One region of the Iodobacter arcticus genome, then DNA from elsewhere that is predicted to be linked to it. Evidence: predicted binding sites of a transcription regulator. Region 1 holds the regulator's gene; each other region holds the start of a gene.

Region 1 (7,825 bases):
CCTGGAAATTCCGATGCAACTGCCCTCTTCTTTGAGCAATTGCCAGCGGATCATCAGGTAAAGCAAAATGATCCATGCCGATATAGATATAACCCGCGGCAAGAAGCTGATTCACACTGCTTTGCAAGATGTCGAGTTTACCCTCTGTTGAGGGTAGCTGCCCAGCATCAATGCGTCTTTGCGGCATAAAACGCTCGGGCAAATGGGCATAGCTATACAGGGCCAGCCGATCTGGGCGCAAAGTGAGGACACGCTCAATCGTCTGGTACATCCGGGCCTGAGTTTGATGCGGCAAGCCGTAAATCAGATCAATACTCACGGACTTAAAGCCATTGGCACGTGCGGCATCAATCACCGCTCTGGTTTCTTCCTCGGTTTGAATCCGGTTCACCGCTTTTTGCACCTGCGGATCAAAATCCTGCACGCCCACGCTCATGCGGTTAAAGCCAATTTGCCCTAACAATGCCACAGTCGCCGCACTGACTTTGCGAGGATCGATTTCAATTGAAAACTCGCCATCAGGCTTTAAATCGAAATAATGACGAATACCGTCCATTAATCGCGTTAATTGTGCATCGCTCAGAAAAGTGGGTGTGCCGCCGCCAAAATGCAACTGAGAAATCTTGCCACGCTTAGTTAATAATGCGGCCTGTATTTTTACTTCTTTAAGTAGATAATCGAGGTATTGATCCGCTTTACCCTGATCTTTTGTAATGACTTTATTACAGGCGCAGTAATAACAAATGGTATTGCAAAAGGGCAAGTGAAAATACAATGACAGCGGTTTTATTCCAATACCGGGCTGTTGCTGGCGCACACTTTGCTCATAGCGATCTGCATCCATTACAGCAAATCGATCCGCAGTGGGGTAGGATGTATACCTTGGCCCTTTCCCGCTGTGTTGGCTTATCAAGTTTCGATCAAAATCAAGTGGCTGTAAGACCGTAACATTATTTTGAAGCATGCTGTTTTATCCTTATTTATCATATGAGTGCAGCTTGCCTAGATTCATTTTTTATAACCTTGATCGATATCAATATCTGCACCGGAAATAACTTGCAGTGATGGATATCTTAAAACACTGAATTGAAACGCCCAATGACACCGACATCTCATATTCCAGTACGTGACCTTAGCCTCAAGCACCTGCGCCAAAGCTGCATTAATTGCAGTTTGCGTGAGCTTTGCTTGCCGATTGGTCTTTCCGCTGATGAAATGCGCGAGCTTGATCACTTAATTACCCAAGCCAAGCCGATTAAGCGCGGTGAAGCGCTCTACCGTGCAGGAGAGCCATTTCGCTCCCTGTTTGCGATTCGCTTAGGTTTTTTTAAAGCCAGCGTAATTTCTGAAGATGGTCGCGAGCAAGTCACCGGCTTTCATATGACCGGTGAGCTCATGGGCATGGATGCGGTTAGCTCTGATCTGCATACCTGTGATGCCATTGCCTTAGAAGACAGCGAAGTCTGCGAGCTGCCTTTTACTGATATGGAAGAACTCAGCCGCCGCATCCCGATCTTGCAACATCATCTTTATAAAATGATGAGCCGCGAAATTGTGCGCGATCATGGCGTGATGCTTTTATTGGGAAATATGAAAGCAGAAGAACGTATTGCGGCTTTCTTGCTAAATTTATCTCAACGCTTTGCCATTCGGGGATATTCTGCCAGCAGCTTTCATTTACGCATGACGCGTGAAGAAATCGGCAGCTATTTAGGCCTTAAGCTTGAAACCGTGAGCCGCTCATTATCAAAATTCCAAGAGAACGGCTTAATTAAAGTGCAAAACCGCTTGATTGAAATTCTCAATCCTGAGGCACTCAAACAATTGATTAACAACTGCCAACAATAAGCCACTATGACTCTATTCAATGGCCCTGTTTTATTTCTTGCCCCAGCGGCCATTCTAGAGTCATTGCAATCTCGGCTTAAACCCTTGCAAATGGCACAGCTCATGCTGCTGCCGCTTGATATGCAATCGCAAATCCCCTCTTTACCCCACAATGGCCTGCTTATTTCTGCAGGCCATGCTGATTTAGCAGGCTATTTGCAAAGCGCTCAATGGGCGCAGGCACAAGGCTGGCATCATATTGATCTGGCCCTGATTGGCGAGCCTCAGTGCGCCGCACAATTAGGCTGGATGATGGCCGCCAGCGGCGACGACACAGCCCTACAGCTTGCCGCCCCTCTGCTCGATGCCTTAGCCCCGGCAGGTCGCAACAGCTGGCTGCATGCCGGCGGCAAAGGCGCAGCCAGCTTTTTGGCGCTGCTACAGCACATCATGATGCAGCCCCTTATTGAAAGCTGGAAAGTCATCTTTCCAAATGGCAAGCCATCACCCAAAGCTGATTTAAGTAAGCTAGCCGAGCTGCAAACCGCACAATGGCAAGCCATCGCCCCGCTTTGCCAGCAATATTTAGCTTTGGCAGAAAATAGATCTTTTCAAGCACTGCACACACAGCTCAGCGCCTTCAGTTTGCCAGAGCATCAAGAGCCAGCAGCTGCGCTAGCGCAATTTTTAATGCAGTTTTTTCGCCGTGCAAACACGCCCGCATCTCATCATCAGCCAAACAGTTGATCTATCAAACAATAAAAAACAGCCCCAACTGGGGCTGTTCGCTTATAAAACCAATCAACTAGCGCGTATTACTTCCCGCCCAAAGCCTTAAACGCTTGTGCCGATGCAGCTAAACGAGCACGACGCGTTTCGATCAGGCCCTGGCTGGCCGCGTAAAACTCACGCTGCGCATCCAGCACATCCAAATAGCCCGACAAGCCTGATGCATAGCGTGCTTCTGCAAGTTTCAGGCGCTGCTCCTGCCGATCAGCAAGGCGTTGCTGGGCTGTTAGCTGCTTACTCAACCATACCTGATCAGATAACACATCGGCGGCGTCTTTAAACGCCAGCTGAATGGTTTTTTCGTATTCAGCCACGGCAATCACTTTCCGGGCTTCCGCAATATCAGCGCCAGCACGCAAGCGTCCACCATCAAACAGCGGCAGGCTGATTTGCGGTAAAAAACTCCATGCACGGTTGCCGCCAGAGAATAAATCCTCCAGCTCATTACTCATCACACCGCCGCTGCCCATTAAAGTGACTTTAGGAAAGAAGGCCGCGCGAGCCGCACCGATATTGGCATTAGCTGCAACCAGCTTTTGCTCCGCAGCGCGCACATCTGGGCGCTCGAGCAAAACGGTAGAGTTTAATCCGCTGGGCAACTGAACGACTTCCGCATTTAAATTGGCCGCAGGCAGGCTCACCGCCTCACCCACCAAAACAGCGAGCGCAGTTTGCGCATTGACAGATTGCCGGGCTAAAGCCGCATGATCGCTGCTTGCGCTATCTTGAGCTGCTTCGGCCTGCAACAGATCAAGGCGATTAGCCACGCCCACATCCATACGGCGCTTCACCACCCGCAAACTTTCGGCCCGCGCCGTAGCGGTTTGCTCGGCAAAGCTGCTGCGTGTCTGTAGGGCTTGAGCGCTGTAATAGCTATTGGCCACATCGGCAATCAGCGTGCTGCGTACCGATTGCTGCGCCTCTTCACTTGCCAGATAGTTGGCCTTGGCCGCTTCACTTAAACGACGCACACGGCCCCAGAAATCCACCTCGTAAGAGAGCAGCGCCAGATTAGCCTCATAGCGGCGGCTGATATCAGCGTCTGGATTGTTGCGGCTGATATTGCCCGAGCCATTGGCATTTACTGAAGGCAAAAAATCCGCCTTCTGAATACCATACAAGGCACGGGCTTCTTCGATTCTGGCCGTGGCGATTTTTAAATCGCGGTTATTAGCCAGTGCTTTTTCAATCACCGCACGCAAAGCAGGATCGCTAAAGTAACTGGCCCATTGCGGTGTATCCACATCCGCAGGTTGGCTACCCACCACACTGGCAACAGGCGCTACAGGGCGAATGTAATCCGGCCCCATCGCGCATGCGCCCAAGCCCAGCGTCATCGCCAGCAGCAGGGTCTTAGACATTAATTGTTTTTTCATACATTTATTACCTATTGGTTCGCGTCATGATTCGAAGAGCGGACGCACCGCCCTTCGAAGACCGGCACGTCTATTAACGATGGTCATCTGCGATTTCGTCGCTGCGTACCATGGTTTTCTCAGGGAAGAAGCGGCGCACCACCACAAAGAACACCGGCACTAAGAACACCGCAAATACCGTAGCCGTAATCATCCCACCCATCACCCCTGTACCAATGGCACGTCGGCTTGCTGCACCGGCACCGGTACTCATCGCCAGCGGCAATACACCGGCAATAAAGGCAAACGAAGTCATCAGAATCGGGCGGAAGCGTAAACGGCAAGCTTCCAGCGTGGCATCGATTGCGCTCATGCCCTGACGCTGCAAATCGCGGGCGAATTCGATAATCAGAATCGCGTTCTTTGCAGACAAACCAATAATGGCGATCAGTCCCACCTTAAAATAAACATCGTCTGGCAAACCGCGCAATGTCATGGCGGCCACCGCACCAAAGATACCCAGCGGCACCACCCACAGCACAGCAAACGGGATCGACCAGCTTTCATACAGCGCGGCAAGGCATAAGAACACGATCAGAATCGATAAGCCAAACAAGAAGGGCGCTTGCGAACCAGACAGGCGTTCTTCAAACGAAGTACCCGACCATTCAAAGCCCACGCCAGGCGGCAATTGCTTCGCCATTGCTTCCATCGCATCCATCGCCTCACCCGAGCTTTTACCAGGGGCTGGGCCGCCAGAAATCTTAAATGCAGGCAAGCCGTTATAGCGATCCAGCGCAGAAGCACCCGCCTGCCATTTGGCCACGGCAATTTCAGACAGCGGCACTAGATTACCCGCACGGGTCTTCACTTGCAGCTTAAGTAAATCGTCTGGTGAAAGACGGCTTTCCGGCGTGGCTTGCATCAAAACACGCAAGATACGGCCTTCGCGCACAAAGTCATTCACATAGGCAGAACCTAATGAAATCGCCAGTGTGCTATTAAGCTCGGCCATATCAATACCCAGCTGACTGGCTTTTACTTTATTTACATCAAGTAAAAGCTGCTGGCCCGGCTCTTGACCATCAGGGCGCACCCCCGCCAAAGCTTTATTTTGCGCAGCCATGCCCAGCAACATATTGCGTGCTTCATAAAGGCGATCACGACCTAAACCAGCACGATCTTGCAAGCGGAAATCAAAACCACCCACCGAGGCTAATTCAGGAATCGGCGGCACATTGGTGGCAAAAGAGAACGCTTGTTTAATGCGGAACAACATCATATTGGCGCGTTGCACCACAGCCGCCACCTGATCATCCGGCTTAGGACGATCTTTCCAGTCTTTTAAGGTGACAAAGGCCAGCGCCGCATTTTGGCCGCGACCAAAGAAGCTAAACCCCACAATCGCAATCACACGATCCACTTCAGGCTGCTTTACAAAGTGTGCCTCAACCTGCTCAACCACTTCCAGCGTACGCTCACGCGTCGCGCCTGCAGGCAATTGCACCACGCTAATAAAGTAACCTTGGTCTTCGTCAGGCAGAAAAGACGTTGGCAAGCGCGACATCAACCAGCCGGTAGAGGCCAAAATCAAAGCAAAAAACAGCAAGGACAAACCGGTCTTGCGTATGCATGTCCCTACCCAGCCCTGATAGCGGATCGTTAGAGCTGCAAACTTGCGGTTAAACCACCCCAAGAAACCCTTGGTGCCATGATGCTCTCCCTTTTTCAAAGGCTTGAGGAACGTTGCGCACAATGCAGGCGTTAAGGTTAAAGCCATCAGCGCCGAGAAGAACATCGTCAGCACCAAGGTTACCGAGAACTGGCGATAAATCGCGCCCACCGCACCCGAGAAAAACGCCATCGGCACAAACACGGCGGTTAGCACCAAGGTAATGGCGATAATCGGGCCAATAATCTGCCCCATCGCTTTTTGCGTGGCTTCGCGCGGGGCAAGACCCTCTTCAGACATAATCCGTTCGACGTTTTCGATCACCACAATGGCATCGTCAACCAAGATACCAATCGCCAGCACCATGGCAAACATCGTCAGCACATTGATCGAATAACCAAACAACTGCAAACCCACCAAAGCACCCAACAGTGCAATCGGCACCACAATCGTCGGAATCAGCGTGGCGCGGATATTACCCAAGAACAGGTACATCACAATAAATACCAAACCAATCGCTTCAACCAGCGTGGTCAATACTTCCTTGATCGAAACATCCACAAACTTAGAGGTATCGTAAGGCACTTCAACCGCAATACCCTTAGGGAAGAACTTAGACAACTCATCCAGCTTGGCTTTTACCGCCTTGGCGGTTTCAAGCGCATTGCCATCAGGAGACAATTTAATCCCAATCGCCGCGATGCTCTTACCATTTAAACGCGCCAATACACTGTAATCGGATGCGCCCAGCTCAACCTTAGCCACATCTTTCAGGCGCAATTGCGAGCCATTTTTGCCATCGCGCAGCACAATATTGCCAAACTGCTCAGCCGTTAAATAGCGACCTTGCGTCACCACGGTTGCGGTAAATTGCTGGCCCGGCGGGGCGGGCAGCTGACCAATTTCACCCGTGGCCAATTGCACGTTTTGCGCACGCACTGCAGCCAGTGCTTCGGCGGCAGACAGTTTAAAGCCTGCCAACTTAGCCGGATCCAGCCAAATACGCATGGCGTATTCAGAGCCAAACAACATCGCCTCGCCCACACCCGGCACACGGCGAATGGAATCGATCACGCTAGAATTCACATAACTACCCAGCGCTACATTGTCGTAACTACCATCAGGGGACAGCAGCGTCACAAACATCAGGTAATTACTACGCGATTTAACCACCTGCACGCCTTGCTGGCGCACTTCGCTTGGCAAACGCGCTTCAACCCGCTTCACACGGTTTTGCGCTTCTACCGAGGCGATATCTAGATCTGTGCCCGGCTTAAACGTCAGCGTAATCGCCATATTACCGGCGCTATCGCTGTTGGAGCTCATATATTGCATGTTCTCCAAACCGTTCATTTCCTGCTCAATCAGTGCAGTAACCGTTTCCTCCATCACCTGCGCACTCGCGCCGGGATAAGTCGCGTTAATCGTTAAAGCGGGCGGAGCCACTTCGGGGTATTGAGAGATCGGCAGGCTTTTGAAAGCCAGCAAACCTGCCAAAACAATAATAATGGCGATCACCCAAGCAAATACGGGGCGATCGATAAAAAAACGAGCAAACATAAACTCTCCTAATACACTAGTGCCGCGCAGTAAGACTCCACCCAAAACCCAAATCTCAAAACACGGAGGGCACGGAGAACACGGAGTTTCACGGAGAAAACCTACTGTGTTTTTCTCCGTGCTCCTCTGTGCTCTCTTTTTCCTCTGTGGTTAAAGGTTTGGGTTTGGGGTGCCACTGCGTTGGACTACTGATGATGCCTAAGCATCATCAGTAGCAGCTATTTTTTTGCAGGGGCAGAAGCAGGGGCAGCCGCATCAACCGGATTCACCACCGCGCCGGGGCGTACTTTCTGGATGCCATCGATCATCACGCGCTCGCCGCCTTTTAAGCCACTCAACACAATCCAATCTTTACCCGAAAAGCCGCCGGTTTTCACAGGCGCAGGGGCGACTTTATTGTCGCTACCTACTACATAAACGAACTGGCCCTGTGGCGATGAAACAATCGCTTGTTGCGGCACACGTACCGTAGCGTCCATCGCACCCTGCGCAACCCTTACCGTGGCAAACATGCCGGGTAACAACAGATGATCCGGATTAGGGAATTCAGCACGCATCGTCACTGTGCCCGTTGTCGGATCAATGGTTTGCTCGGCAAAGAGCAATTTGCCTGTATGGGCAT
Region 2 (7,825 bases), on a different contig from region 1:
AAAACGTGTTTTTATCGGTCTGGCACACCGTGCCTGCGATCACTGATGCAGAGCAACTGAATGCCCGCTTTGTGCTGGTTCGTGAAGTTCGCGCCGCGGCACAAAAAGAAATCGAGCTGCAACGAGCAGACGGCAAACTAGGCTCCAGTTTACAGGCTGAAGTTGAAATCACCGCCGCAGGCGATACTTACACTGCATTGGCAGATTTAGGCGACGAGCTAAAATTTGTGCTGATTACTTCGCAAGCCCGCTTAGTGAAGGGCGACGCCACCCAAATCAGCGTCAGCGCGTCTACTGCAGCTAAATGTGATCGCTGCTGGCATTACACCGCCAGCGTAGGCACACACGCCGAGCACAGCACGCTGTGTAGCCGTTGCAATGACAATCTATTCAAGCAAGGCGAGGTTCGAGTCCATGCTTAAAAGCGGCTTAGGGCGCTGGCTTGCCATCGCCCTTCTGGTGCTGATCCTCGATCAAGCCAGCAAACATACGATAGAGGCGCTGTTTCAGTTTGGCGAGCAGCGCGCCATTATTCCGGGATTCTTTAACCTGACACTGGCTTATAACCCGGGTGCAGCGTTTAGTTTTCTGGCCGATGCGGGCGGCTGGCAGCGCTATTTCTTTACGGCACTGGCGCTGGGTGTATCGGTGTTTATTGTGTTTTTACTTAAAAAACACCACGCAGAAACCCGCTACGCACTGGCCATGTCGCTGATTCTGGGTGGCGCGCTCGGCAATGCCATTGATAGAATGTTACTAGGCCATGTGATCGATTTTATTCAGGTTCACTATCAGCAACGCTGGTACTACCCAGCCTTTAATATTGCGGATTCAGCGATTTGTATTGGTGCAGTATTAATGGTGATCGATTCATTCCGCCGTGAAACCCCATCGGAGAAAACAGTATGACGATGCAAATTATTTTGGCTCAACCACGGGGGTTTTGCGCAGGGGTAGACCGTGCCATTGCCATCGTTGAAAAAGCCTTAGAGAAATTCGGCGCGCCGATTTATGTACGCCACGAAGTGGTTCACAATAAATTTGTGATTGAAGACCTAAAGAAAAAAGGCGCGATTTTTGTTGAAGATCTGGCCGATGTGCCTGCTGGCAATACGCTGATTTTCTCGGCACATGGCGTTTCACAGGCGGTGCGCGCCGAAGCGGCTGAGCGTGGCCTGTCTATTTTTGATGCCACCTGCCCACTGGTCACCAAGGTTCACCTCGAAGTCAAACGCATGCGCGAGCAAGACTTCGAAATCGTGATGATCGGCCATAAAGGCCATCCTGAAGTGGAAGGTACGATGGGCCAAGCTCAGGGCGGCATGTATCTGGTAGAAGAAGTCAGTGATGTAGCCACTTTACAAGTGGCCAGTGAAAAGCTCGCTTATGTCACCCAAACCACGCTATCTGTTGATGATGCGCAAATTGTGATTGATGCATTGCGCGCAAAATTCCCTAGCATCGTTGGTCCGAAAAAAGACGATATCTGCTACGCCACACAAAACCGTCAGGATGCGGTCAAGCATTTAGCCAAAGAAGTCGATGTGGTCGTCGTCGTTGGCTCGCCGAACAGCTCTAATTCCAACCGTCTGCGCGAAGTCGCCGCCAACCTGGGGATTGACTCCTATATGGTCGACAACGCCAGCGAGCTGAAAGCCGAGTGGTTTACAGGCAAGCAAAATGTCGGGGTGACCGCTGGTGCTTCTGCGCCGGATATTTTGGTACAGCAGGTAATTGCGCAGGTAGAACAATTTGGCGCAGGCAATATTCGCCAAATGGACGGAATCGAAGAAAACGTCATCTTCTCGCTACCTAAGGGCTTGGTGTAAACCAAACCTAGGCTAAGAGCTTACATCTTTCAAAAAAGATCTGTAGGCACAGAGCTAAATAAGAACACAGAGCGCACAGAGAAAAAAATTAAGGTGGTGCAGGCTGGCTTTTACCGCTGCGTTGTAAGCAGCAACGCATCGCCAATCAAATTCACCCCCATTTCTCTGTGCTCTCGATTTGCCTCAGTGTTCTCTGTGTCTACAGATCTTAGGGTTAATGTTTTTATCATTTCTAAGGCCTCCCACGCCGCATGACCTCTCGCACCGACTGCTTCCACTGTGGCGAAACACTTAGCCCAGAATCCTTCCCGATTATTTATCGCAATATCGAGCAGCCCACTTGCTGCGCCGGATGCCAGGCGGTTGCCAATACCATTATTCAAAGCGGGCTGGAGAGCTACTACAGCCAGCGAGATCAACCTGCGGATCGTGCCAAGCCCCTGCCTGACGAGCTACTCGCTCAGCTACACCTCTTCGATGACGTCAGCTTGCAAGCCAGCTTTGTGCTCAATGTAGATGCAGATATTCGTGAAGCCTCACTCATTATTGAGGGCATCAGCTGCGCCGCCTGTATCTGGCTGAATGAGCGCCATATCCAGCGCTTACCGGGTGTGCTGTCCGCCAGCATCAACTACAGCACCCACCGCGCCCGCGTGCGCTGGGATGAGCGAGAGATTCAGCTATCCACCATTTTGCAAGCCGTTGCCGCCATCGGCTACCGCGCCCAGCCTTATGATCAAGCCAAGCAAGAAGAAGGCTGGCAGAAGCAGCGTAAAAGTGCGCTCTTCCGGCTTTGGGTAGCAGGGCTATCCATGATGCAAGTTATGATGTTTTCTGTGCCGATTTATATGTCGAAAGCGGGTGAGATTGCGCCAGAGTGGCTGTATCTCATGCACTGGGCGAGTTTAATCCTTACCCTGCCCGTAGTGCTTTACTCTGCCACCCCCTTTTATATTTCCAGCTGGCGCGATTTAAAACGCCGCCGTACCGGCATGGATTTACCGATTGCCATAGGCGTACTCGCCACATTTATTGCCAGCAGCTATTCGCTGATTACAGATCACGGCGAAATCTATTTTGATTCGGTATCGATGTTTGTCTTTTTGCTGCTGACAGGCCGCTATCTGGAAATGAGCGCAAGACGCAAAGCAGGCGCGGCAACCGAGCAGCTAGTTAAGCTGATCCCTGCTTTTGCCCACAAAATAGACGCGCAAGGCACGATTGAAGTCACCGTAAACAGTCTGCAAATTGGCGAACAGATTTTAGTTAAATCCGGCGAAACCATTCCGGTCGATGGCATTATTCGGCAAGGCTCAGGTGAAGTCAGCGAAGCGCTGCTTACCGGCGAAAGCCTTGCGATTTCCAAATCGGCAGGTATGCAGGTCACGGGGGGCACGCTTAATTTAGCCTCCCCTCTGCATATCGAAGTCAGCCAGGTTGGCGAAAATACCCGCCTTGCCGCCATTGTGCGTTTGCTCGATCAGGCCCTTGCACAAAAACCGCACCTTGCCCTCTTAGCCGAACAGGTATCTGGCTGGTTTGTCAGCATTTTACTGATCACCGCAGCGCTGGCTTGGCTGTACTGGCACTGGCACGACCCGATCCACGCCCTGCCCATTATGGTGTCGGTACTTGTGATCTCCTGCCCCTGCGCACTGGCGCTGGCTACGCCTGTAGCCCTAACTGCCACCACAGGGCACTTAGCCCAGCTCGGGCTCATGGTGGCGCGTAGCCCCGCCTTAGAGACGCTGGCGCAAATCAGCGATGTGATGCTCGACAAAACCGGCACACTCACCCACGGCGAGCCCCGTATCCAGCAATACATCACCAGCCATGCTTCAGAAGAAAACGCACGCGCCATTGCCGCATCGCTGGAAGCGGCCTCGGCTCACCCCTTAGCCCGCGCCTTTCTCATGCCAGAGGCGCCTCTCGCACAAGAAATGCAAACCTACCCTGGCGGTGGCTTAAGCGGCCTTGTAAATGGCGAGCTGTATTTTATTGGCCACCCTGATTTTGTAAACCGCCAATGCGCCATGCTGATGCCAGAGGCCATCCGGCAAGCAGAAGGCAGCATAATTGCACTCGCCAGCAGTCGCACATGGCTGGGTGCGTTTATTGTGGCAGACACATTGCGAGACGATGCAGCCGCTTCAATTCAAGCGCTACGCGATGCGGGCTTACGTTTGCACCTTGTATCGGGCGATAGCAACGCTACCGTGCAAGCTTTGGCTTTGAACATGCATATTGAAAACGCTGTCGGCAGAGCAACCCCCGGCGATAAGTTGGCTTACATCAACACCCTGCAACAGCAGGGGCGCCGAGTTTTGATGATTGGGGATGGTGTCAACGATGCCCCCGTTTTAGCAAAAGCCGATGTATCCATGGCCATGGGGGCGGGTGTCGATGTCGCCCATGCAGCAGGCGATATGGTGCTGCTTAATAATCAGCTGGATCGCCTCCCCAAAGCACTGGCTTTAGCCAAAAAGACACGCAATATTATTCGTCAGAATTTAATTTGGGCCATTGCTTACAATCTTGCCGCATTGCCACTGGCCGTTACCGGTCAGATTACTCCGTGGCTGGCCAGCTTAGGCATGGCGTGCAGCTCGCTGCTGGTAGTGCTTAATGCGCTACGCCTTAAGGGGAAATTCTAGATGGAAAGCCTTTATTTACTGATTCCGCTTTCTGTCTTACTGGTGTTTTTTATCGGAATTATTTTTTGGTGGTCAGTAAAAGGGGGGCAATTTGATGATATGGAGGGACCCGGCTGGCAGATTTTGCAAGACGATGACAGCATGCAAGCGGAAAAAACATCCAAAGACGAAAGAAAAAACAAGGAATTTAAGTCTAACGGAGTGTAAAATGCCGCGATCTGATGAAAGGCATTGATGTTCGTCAATAAGACGGCCAACTGAAGCAGCTAAAGTTCAGTCGGCATAATTACAAAAGAAATATTCACAACTAACAGTAAAGCCATTCATTGCTTACTGATGGCTATGTGCTGGCATGTTGTTCATTTTTAAAGTCACACATTTTAAAGTCCAAGCTGTTGGAGATCAATCGGAGCTCGCATGGAACACCTAGGTACATACAACTACAAAGTGGTGCGGCAATTTGCCATCATGACCGTCATTTGGGGGATTGTCGGGATGCTGGTTGGCGTGATCATCGCCGCCCAGATGTACTGGCCGGAACTTAATTTTGGCCCTTACTTTCATTTTGGCCGCTTGCGCCCATTGCATACTAACGCGGTTATTTTTGCGTTTGGTGGTAGCGGTTTATTCGCGACCTCGTATTACGTGGTTCAACGCACCTGTAATGTGCGTTTGATCTCCGACAAACTGGCCGCCTTCCATTTCTGGGGCTGGCAGTTAGTGATTGTTCTAGCCGCAATCACCTTACCCATGGGTTATACCCGTGGTAAAGAGTATGCCGAGCTGGAATGGCCGATTACATGGCTGATCGCCGTGATCTGGGTTGCTTACGCGATTGTGTTTTTCGGCACGATTGCCAAGCGTAAAGTAAAGCATATCTATGTAGCTAACTGGTTTTATGGCGCGTTTATTCTAGCCGTTGCCCTGCTGCATATTATTAACGGCTTAGCGATTCCTGTTTCTGCCACCAAGTCCTACTCGGTTTATTCCGGTGCGGTTGATGCCATGGTGCAATGGTGGTACGGCCACAATGCCGTCGGCTTCTTCCTGACTGCAGGCTTCTTGGGCATGATGTATTACTTTGTGCCAAAGCAAGCGGGTCGTCCGGTTTACTCCTATCGCCTGTCTGTTGTGCACTTCTGGGCGCTGTCGTTCACCTATATGTGGGCTGGCCCGCACCATCTGCACTACACCGCGCTGCCTGACTGGACTCAATCACTGGGCATGGTGTTCTCTTTGATTCTACTGGCACCAAGCTGGGGCGGGATGATCAACGGGATTATGACGCTGTCAGGTGCATGGCATAAGCTGCGTACTGATCCAATCTTGAAATTCCTCGTGACCGCATTGTCGTTCTACGGCATGTCTACTTTTGAAGGCCCGATGATGGCCATCAAAACAGTTAATGCCCTCTCGCACTACACAGACTGGACTATTGGTCACGTTCATTCCGGCGCATTAGGCTGGGTGGCGATGATTACCATCGGCTCGATTTACTACCTGATTCCGCGCTTATTTAATAAAGAAGAAATGTATTCGGTGAAGCTGATCGATACCCACTTCTGGATCGCAACCATCGGCGTAGTGCTCTACATCTCTTCCATGTGGATTGCCGGTGTAACGCAAGGCCTGATGTGGCGCGCAGTCAATACAGACGGCACTTTAACTTATGCATTTATTGATTCAGTTAAAGCATCGTACCCGTATTACTTTATCCGTTTCTTAGGTGGCCTGTGCTTCTTGTCGGGCATGTTCTTAATGCTTTACAACGTGCTGCGTACCGCTTTTTCGGGCCAAGCCGTCGATGCCAAAATTCCGGCCATCGCCCAACACGCCTGATCGAGGGGAGAAAAAATCATGAAAAACTTTATGAACCAGCTGCAAGCGCGGGTTGAACAAAACGTTGCTTATCTGATTGTTTTAACGCTGCTAACACTCAGCGTTGCCATGCTGGTAGAAATTTTACCGCTGATGTTTAGCAACTCCACGACCAAACCCATTGCCGGGGTAAAGCCTTACACCGCACTGGCACTGGCTGGGCGCGATATCTATGTGCGTGAAGGTTGTTACAACTGCCACTCACAAATGATTCGCCCTTTCCGTGCAGAAACAGAGCGTTATGGCCATTACTCAGTAGCGGGTGAGTCGGTTTATGATCGTCCATTTCAGTGGGGCTCTAAGCGTACAGGGCCTGACCTAGCACGCGTTGGCGCTCGCTACTCTGATGAATGGCATCGTGCTCACTTGATGAACCCACGTGATGTTGTGCCTGAATCCAATATGCCCGCCTTCCCATGGTTGGCTGCAAACAAAGTGGATTCTGCCGCGCTGCCCGCCAAAATGATCGCGCTGCGTAAGCTGGGTGATCCTTACACCGATGCGGATATCAAAGGCTCGATCGCCGCAACGGAAGGCAAAACAGAAATGGAAGCAGTGATTTTCTACCTACAAGGCTTGGGTCTTGCACTCAAGAACAAGAGGTAATTCATCATGGAAATACTAAACGATCTACGCGTGCTTTCTACCGTAGCCAGTTTTATCTGCTTTGTTGGCATCATCATTTGGGCCTATAGCAAAAATAGCAAAGCATCCTTTGATGAAGCGGCCAACCAGCCGCTCCTTGATGATGATCTGCCCTCATCAAACAAGACCTCCTGATTTCTAGAGGATATAAAAAATGACAGATTTTCAAAGTATCTTTTGGAATTATTGGATCGCGATCATTGTGATCGGCGGTATTGTAGCGATGACTTTGCTCCTGATGAGCCAAGGCGTTGTTAAGCTTAAAAAAGGTGAAAACGCCGATGTAACCGGCCACAAATGGGATGACGATCTAGAGGAATACAACAACCCGCTGCCAGGCTGGTGGGTCATGATGTTCTATATGACCATTGTTTTTAGCGTAGTTTACCTTGTACTCTACCCAGGCATTTGGGGTGGCGTCTGGAAATGGACTTCCACCAATCAGTACGGCAAAGAAGTTGTACAAGCCGATTCTAAATATCAGCACTTGTACGATAAGTACTCCAAAATGCCGATTGCCAGCATTTCAAACAGCCAAGAAGCCATGGATATGGGTAAGCGCCTGTATCTGACTTACTGTATCCAGTGCCATGGCGCAGATGCACGCGGTGCAAAAGGTTTTCCTAACCTGACTGATGGCGAATGGCTGCACGGTGGCTCACCAGAAAAAATCCTGGAAACCATTGCCAAGGGCCGCCACGGGCAAATGCCTGCGTTTGGTGCTGTTTTTGGTGAAGAAAAAGTAAAAGACGCGGCCAACTATGTATTACAACTGGCAGGCAAACCACGTAATGAATTGCGTGCCAGCCGTGGCGCAGA
Region 3 (7,825 bases), on a different contig from region 1:
GCCAATTTATCCGACAGTTTTTGACGAACATGTGCGCCGATTTTTTGCAAAGATGGCACACGATCAATCACGTCGATAGCTAAGTTATAGCGATCTAGCTTGTTCACCACCACCATATCAAACGGTGTAGAGGTCGAGCCTTCTTCGATATAACCACGTGCATGAATATTGCTGTGACCATTGCGACGGTAAGTCAGGCGGTGAATCAGCCATGGGTAGCCGTGGAAGGCAAACATCACGGGCTTATCAGTTGTAAACAGCGAATCAAACTCACGATCTGATAAGCCGTGTGAGTGCTCTTTTTCTGGCTGCAAGGTCATCAAATCGCAGACGTTTACAAAGCGGATTTTCAGATCAGGGAAGTGCTGGCGCAGCAAATCAGTTGCAGCCAAGGCTTCCATAGTCGGTACTTCACCCGCGCAAGCTATCACTACATCTGGTTCGCCGCCTTGATCATTAGACGCCCAGTCCCAAATCCCCAGACCCTTAGTGCAATGGGTAATGGCTTGATCCATGGTCAGGTATTGCAACGCTGGCTGCTTACCGGCAACCACTACGTTTACATAGTGACGGCTGCGTAATACATGATCGGTGACGCTGAGCAGGGTGTTGGCATCTGCAGGCAGGTAAACACGGATCACTTCGGCACGCTTGTTGATCACATGATCAAGGAAACCTGGATCTTGATGGCTAAACCCGTTGTGATCCTGACGCCATACATGCGATGTGAGCAGGTAATTAAGCGATGGCAACGGTTTACGCCAGTTGATGGTGCGCGTTGTTTTCAGCCATTTTGCGTGCTGGTTAAACATCGAATCAATCACGTGGATAAACGCTTCGTAGCAGCTAAAGAAGCCGTGACGGCCGGTCAAGTTGTACGCTTCCAGCCAGCCTTGGCAAGTGTGCTCAGACAAGATTTCCATCACGCGGCCATCTTGCGCCAAGAAGTCATTGTTTTTATCGGCTTCAAGGTAATCAGCAAACCAAGTTTTGCCTGATACATCAAACACATCGTTCCAGCGGTTAGATGCAGTTTCATCCGGCCCAAAGATGCGGAAATTCTTTTGCTCTTCGTTTTCTACCATCACATCGCGCAGGAATTTACCCATCACGCGAGTGGCTTCTGCGTTCACTGTACCTGGCTTGTCAAAAGTAACCGCATATTTGCGGAAATCTGGCATGCGCAGATCTTTTGATTCCTGACCGTGCACCACTGGGTTAGAACCCATGCGCAATGCGCCTTCCGGTGCTAATTCAGCCAGCTCGGCCTTGAACGAACCATCGGTATTAAATAATTCTTCTGGACGATAGCTCTTCATCCAGTTTTCTAAGTTGTGAACGTTTTCTTCATCGATATCAGAGAACGGCACTTGATGGCTGCGCCAGTAATCTTCAACTTTCTTGCCCTTAATTTCTTTCGGGCCAGTCCAGCCTTTAGGCGTACGCATCACAATCATTGGGTAGCGTGGGCGAACGATGGGCTGACCAGCATCCATTTCCGCCTGTGCTTTAGCACGAATCGCATCCAGCTCGGCCATACACAGATCCATGGTCGCCGCCATTTTTTGGTGGATCTCGGTGAATGATTCATTCTTTTCATTGAATGTTTCGGTTTTCAGCTCAACAAAGTGCGGCTTGTAACCAAAACCTTCGAACATCTTGGTAATTTCTTCGTGGCTAATACGGGACAGCAGTGTTGGATTAGCAATCTTGTAGCCATTCAAATGCAAGATAGGCAGCACAAAACCATCATTCACTGGGTGCAGGTATTTATTAGAGTGCCAAGATGCAGCCAGCGGGCCAGTTTCAGCTTCGCCATCACCCACAACGGCAATCACCGTTTGAGTTGGATTATCAAATGCTGCACCAAAGGCGTGTGAAAGCGAATAACCCAACTCGCCGCCTTCGTGCATCGAGCCCGGAGTTTCTGGGGCTACGTGCGAAGGAATACCGCGTGGGAAGGAGAATTGCTTAAACAGGCGTTGCATACCTGCCGCTGTGCGGTCGATATGTGGATAAAACTCTTCGTAGCTGCCTTCTAGATAAGTATTTGCCACCAAACCTGGGCCGCCATGGCCAGGACCAGTGATGTAAATCATCGGGCTTTTGCGTTGTTTAATAATGCGATTGGCGTGTACATAAATAAAATTCAGACCGGGCGTTGTGCCCCAGTGGCCCAACAAACGTGGCTTGATATGAGCAAACTTCAGTTGCTCGGTAAGAAGCGGATTATCTAACAAATAAATTTGGCCAACAGAAAGGTAATTAGCCGCACGCCAGTAAGCGTGCATTTTGTCGATTTGTGCAAGAGATAGCTGTTGAGTCACGGAACACCTCGTTGAGAGTTGCTAATCAGTAAATCGTTAAGAATTTCATCTGTTGAAGCTCACTGTACATGATTGCTATTTCAGTCTGCATGACAAAAATCAAATCTGTTTAAAATAGAACACAATAAGTTTTTCACCTTAGTACAGACAGCCCAAAGGGCGATTTGTTCCTGATTTTTTCCAAAACAACAAAAAATACCATCGCATTAAATATAATATGGCGTATACACCCCTTATTTTAAAAAACAAAGCGGCATAAAGAAGACACATTATATTTTATTAACTGGCTGTTTATTTAAAATAAATAGCGTTATGTTTTAAATAAAACACATCTTTAGTTAAATATAATTATATTAATTGGAATTGGAATGCAGTTCAGGCAAGAATTTATCAGCAATAAGTATCGATCTAAGCAGCGCTATGCCTTACTTGCTCTTTATTTATTGTTCCGGTAACTTGGCAATGTTGCGTAAATTTAAAGTAAAAAAGCCTGTATATCATGCCCACACTAGTAGCCAAGCCATTTTCAAAACGGCTTATTTATACTAGCAAGTGCAGATAAGATGGCACATGGCACGCCTTACACCCCCATTTTTCTTATATTAAATGATTGGAGCAATCTATGAGCTTGCCTATGGCGAAAGAGCAGGAAAAAGTTCGTTTAGTTTTACAAAAGCAGAATGTGCCACCAAGCTTTAAAATCAATATGAAACTGTTTGCTGATGTAAGTGGCTCATTTAAAGATGAGTTCACCAAACAATTAGCCAATGGCAGCTATATTGTTGATCCATTTTTTACTGCTGCGCTCGCAATTGCAGGCGTCATTGATCCAGACCGTAACATTCAGATTATTGGCTTTTCTGATCGCGCACTCGATACGGGTGACTATTCGGTTGATGGGGCAGAAGGGATACGCACTGAATTCTTACAGCGTGCCAAGCCTATTTTATGGGGCTCTACCGATTATGCTAAGGCGCTAGAAGCTTTACTTAAAAGCGAAGCCATGGAGAAATCACTAGGTGGCATGCTCAAAGGCTTATTTGGCTTTGGCAAGAAAAAAACCGTAGAGAAAAAAGAAGCATTTTTAGTTTTATTTGTTTCCGATGGCGAAGATATGGGTTCGGCTCAGAATTTTATTTCTCAATTAAAAGAGCTGGCTGAGATTGGTACTTTTGTCGCATTAATTGGTGCAAACTCGGATAAAAATGTAAAGTTTAATTTGATGCAAAAAGCCGCTAAAGAAGTAGAAGGCTGCACATTTCATCGCTTAACTGAATTAGCCAACCTATCGACAGACCAACTTTATGATCGTATTTTTGATACTGAATTTAAGCGCTGGTTTGAGCAATTACCCGCTGAATATAAAGTGTAATATTGGCTGAATTAAGCGGCAGCCAAGCCTACCGTTTTAAGATTTGATTCAACATTAAACCAATGTAAGGATAAAAAATGCTCCCCATGACTAAAGGCGGCAGCTTGCCGCTCACAAAAAACAGTGAACCATTACAAGAAGTCCGCCTTGAGCTATCTTGGTCTCCGCCCAAAAATAGCAGCAAAGGCAGCTATGATCTGGACGCTAGCGCCTTCCCCCTCAATAGCAACGGTGGTGGCCCAATGGGAACCATCACCGAAGTAAGTCATATCTGCTATTGGGGCCAGCAAAAAACACCATCTATGGAGCACTTAGCTGGCGATGATCGTACGGGTGACGGCGATGAGCCTGATGAAATCATCTTGATCCGCTTTAATGCCCTGCCAAGCAATTGCGATTTGATCGCCATTGTTGGCTCCATCGATAAAGCCATCGAGCGTGGGCAAAGCTTTGCAGAGGTTGCCGATGCCACAATGCAAATCTTTAATAATAAAACCAATGAGCTCTTAGCCTCAGCTAAGCTTGCAGCGCTGGACGCTGGCTCTACGGGCTGCTTATTTGCAAGTATCCGCAAGAAAAATCAGATTTGGACAGTAGAAAACGTAAGCCAAGGCTATCCGGGCAAAGAACTGCCTGATTTCTTCCAGCTATTTGGCTATCAAGGCTAATCATGTCTGGGTATCGCGATTTATTTGGTGCTCCTTCAGCCCCAATGCGCGACCTGTTTGGGGAGCAGCCTGCTGCTCCCCAAACAGCCCCCGTTGCCGAAGCATTGACTGATCTATTTGCCGGGCAAATCAGCAGCGCCGTGCCTGCTAAGGCAGATTTAAGCCCAGCCCTCCTTGCACCAACAACAATTGCCAGCACTGAAGGCGTTAATCTGCGTTATGCAGAATTAACTCAAGCCAGCGAGCAATTAATGCACCGTGTAATCGATCTCACCCAATCCGTTAAAAGCCGTGAAAATCTATTAAATACGATATTTACTGAAGCCAAGCGCCAAGCAGATGATTTACAAGCCGCAATCAATCCCAAACGCAGCATATTATTCAGAAAAACAACGATAGATAAGACGCAGGCACATCACTTAATCGATCAGTTGCAATTATTTATGCGGCAAGAATTAAAACCAGATCTGTTTTTACAAAATGATATCGACGAATTACTACGCCAAACCGATTATTTAGATCGCTTGGCGCATGTTTTAAAAACAGATGCGCTACTTGTATTAGCGCCAGAAGATCAGCTACTTAACCGTATTCTGACACAAGCACAAATTCTGGCCCTGCAAGCGGCATCAACACGACAACTCACCGCCCAACTAGGCGAGCAATTACACGATATTGAAAACTGGCGCACTCATTTTCTATCTCTATTAGTCGTCAATATTCAGCAAAAACTCTGAGGATCACCATGTCGCAATATAAAGATTTATTTGGTAGCCCAACACCAGGCCCAAGCCCAAGCCCTCAAACTAGCGAAGTAAACCAAACCGTAAACACCGTGTTAAATGTTATTCAGCCATCAGAAGTGGCAGCCCCTGCAGCTGTCGATCCCGCAGCGACCTCAGCCCCAGTTGCAGATCCCGCCTTAGTGGCACAGATTCGCCAATTAGGAAACGAGCAGCTCGAGGAAATCGGCAACAGGCAAACTCAGCAATTGGTTAATTTATCCGACCAGCTACTAGCTAAAACACGCGCCAGTGATACCGGCGATTTTGGCCGTGGGATGAATGATGTGCTGAAGCTGATGACCACCGTGCACTACGATCAGCTCGGCGAGCCTAGCGGCTTAAACGGGCTGGTTAACCGCCTGAAACGCACTTTAAAAGTGGCAAAAGTAGATGTTGTGCAAGCGTTTGATAGCGCAAAAGGGCAAATCGACAAAATTTGCAACGATATGCGCAATCGCCTGCGCGTCATGGAAACCGATAACCAATGGCTAAGCAACGCTTACGAGGCCAATCTGGCCGATATGCGCGCCCTAGAGCAAATCCTGCCCGCCATCGGCGTTGTGCTGGCCGAAGAGCAGCAAAAGTTGGCAGCGCTTGATCCTAACGACCCGATGCAAATTGCCGGGCAACGGCAACGGGTAGATCGCTTAACCCGCAGGGCAGAAACAATTGAGCTGCAAATCCATCAGGCCAAATTACGCGCATTTCAAATCAAGGGCCTAGAAGACGCAAATCGTGGGATTACCGATGATTTTCGCTCCTTGCTGGAAAACGCGATTCCCGCATGGGGAACGGATATCAGCATGGGTTTACTCAGCCTGCGACAAAAAGCTAATTTAGAGATTAGTAACCGCGTTAAAGATCAAATTCAATCTTCAATGAAACGGGCAGCAGATCAAATTCACGACAATGTAATTGGCGCTGAAACCGCACTACAAAGGCAGGCTGTAGATGTGAATACGCTGCAACATGTGCAAGATAAAACCATTAATATGATCAGGCAAAAAATCCAATTGGCCGAACAGCGCAGCCAGCAGCGAGCCAAAACAACCCAAGAGCTGATGCGGATGGATGCCGAATTAAAACAAACTTTAAAGCAATAATCCAAAGCATTTAAAGCCAAAGTTTTACGATTACTCATTGCTATTAGTAAAAAGCCCCGCTGTTTTTGCAGCGGGGCTTTTTATTTTAAAACGAATGACTAAAGAAAATTAAAGTCATTACTACAAATAACGGTAAAAGAATCGCGCAAGACCAAGCCATATAGCCAAAGAAGCTTGGCATTTTAATACCACGATCTTCAGCAACTGCCTTCACCATAAAGTTCGGTGCATTACCAATATAGCTTAATGCGCCCATAAATACCGAGCCTGCCGAAATAGCCAGCAAGGTAGAAGCCATCGGGCCCATCATTTGCACCGCATCGCCATGAGCCAGATTAAAGAACACTAGATAAGTTGGTGCATTATCCAGGAAGGCAGAGAGTAAACCTGTCATCCAGAAATACATATAATCAATTGGGCCACCACTCGCATTACTCACTGTATTGACCAGAGGCGCTAAATGCCCTGCCTCTCCCGCCCGCAAAATTGCAATTGCCGGAGCCATTACAATAAAAATACCGGCAAATAATTTAGCCACTTCTAGAATAGGGCCCCAATTAAAGTCATTACCGGCCCGCACAGGCTTGGGAGTGAACTTTAAAGAAAGCAGTGCTAAAGCCAGCAGAATTAAATCGCGCATTAAATCCTGAATCGCCAGCTCAGTACCCGCAATATTCCAACTAATTCCTGGCTTCCACACACCCGACATCACCACCGATGCCACCACCGCTGCGATCAAAAAGAAATTGAATTTGCCATGAATTTTAATCGGCTTATCTTTGGTTTTATCAATTTCCAGCTCGCCTTCTTTTTTGAAGTAATAGCTATCAATAAAATAAAACACCGTCAGCAATACAGCAGCGGCAAAAGCCACTAAGGGCAGCATATGGCTAAAGGTCCAGAAAAAATCTACACCCTTTAAAAAACCCAGAAACAAGGGAGGATCACCCAAAGGGGTTAAACCACCACCAATATTCGCCACCAAGAAAATAAAGAACACCACCACGTGCACATTATGTTTGCGGTTGTCATTGGCTTTAATTAAGGGACGAATCAAGAGCATCGCCGCGCCAGTCGTTCCCATAATCGATGCCAATACCGTGCCTAAAGCTAAAAGAGCGGTATTAAGTTTGGGAGAACCGTGCAAGTTTCCCCACACTAAAATCCCACCCGAAATGGTGTACAGGGCAAATAAAATCAAGATAAAGGGAATATATTCAGCAATCATCGCATGCGCAATCACGCCCAGCGATGTAGATAAGCCAAACACCATGGTAAACGGCAGTAAAAGACATGCCACCCAAAAAGCGGTGACCTTGCCAAAATGGCTGTGCCAAAAATGCGGTGCAAACAGCGGGAATAGCGCAATTGAGAGCAAAATACCCACAAAAGGCAGCGCCCAAAGCAAGCTTAAGCTAGCACCATCAAAATCTGCCGCCAGCGCAACGCCAGGCAGCAGACTTAAAGCAAGAAGTAAGTTTTTTTTCATCATGACTTTTGGATAAATTCGATTTTGTAACCATCCGGATCCTCAACAAAAGCAATAATCGTAGTGCCATGCTTCATTGGA

Evidence for each region. The regulator FNR, encoded in region 1, switches genes on or off when oxygen is low (the NO sensors DNR and NnrR bind a similar motif). The targets are predictions, from matches to a motif close to TTGATNNNNATCAA.
Region 2: ccoN (cytochrome-c oxidase, cbb3-type subunit I) is a predicted target of FNR. The motif match lies at 4,715-4,728, and genes of this name have one in related genera.
Region 3: ACFQNF_RS03770 (phosphoketolase family protein) is a predicted target of FNR. The motif match lies at 2,417-2,430, and genes of this name have one in related genera.

The regions. Positions count from the first base shown of each region.
Region 1 is NZ_JBHTBQ010000044.1:191,048-198,872, forward strand. It holds gene hemN (oxygen-independent coproporphyrinogen III oxidase) at 1-964, opposite strand, end outside; gene fnr (fumarate/nitrate reduction transcriptional regulator Fnr) at 1,099-1,848, shown strand; gene ACFQNF_RS18415 (hypothetical protein) at 1,855-2,574, shown strand; gene ACFQNF_RS18420 (efflux transporter outer membrane subunit) at 2,643-3,992, opposite strand; gene ACFQNF_RS18425 (efflux RND transporter permease subunit) at 4,066-7,203, opposite strand; gene ACFQNF_RS18430 (efflux RND transporter periplasmic adaptor subunit) at 7,422-7,825, opposite strand, start outside.
Region 2 is NZ_JBHTBQ010000033.1:378,879-386,703, reverse strand. It holds gene ileS (isoleucine--tRNA ligase) at 1-422, shown strand, start outside; gene lspA (signal peptidase II) at 415-909, shown strand; gene ispH (4-hydroxy-3-methylbut-2-enyl diphosphate reductase) at 906-1,829, shown strand; gene ACFQNF_RS15730 (heavy metal translocating P-type ATPase) at 2,081-4,483, shown strand; gene ccoS (cbb3-type cytochrome oxidase assembly protein CcoS) at 4,484-4,690, shown strand; gene ccoN (cytochrome-c oxidase, cbb3-type subunit I) at 4,901-6,322, shown strand; gene ccoO (cytochrome-c oxidase, cbb3-type subunit II) at 6,353-6,967, shown strand; gene ACFQNF_RS15710 (cbb3-type cytochrome oxidase subunit 3) at 6,974-7,141, shown strand; gene ccoP (cytochrome-c oxidase, cbb3-type subunit III) at 7,161-7,825, shown strand, end outside.
Region 3 is NZ_JBHTBQ010000006.1:198,845-206,669, reverse strand. It holds gene ACFQNF_RS03770 (phosphoketolase family protein) at 1-2,327, opposite strand, end outside; gene ACFQNF_RS03765 (VWA domain-containing protein) at 2,950-3,699, shown strand; gene ACFQNF_RS03760 (TerD family protein) at 3,777-4,367, shown strand; gene ACFQNF_RS03755 (hypothetical protein) at 4,370-5,104, shown strand; gene ACFQNF_RS03750 (toxic anion resistance protein) at 5,113-6,255, shown strand; gene ACFQNF_RS03745 (sodium:proton antiporter) at 6,341-7,744, opposite strand; gene gloA (lactoylglutathione lyase) at 7,744-7,825, opposite strand, start outside.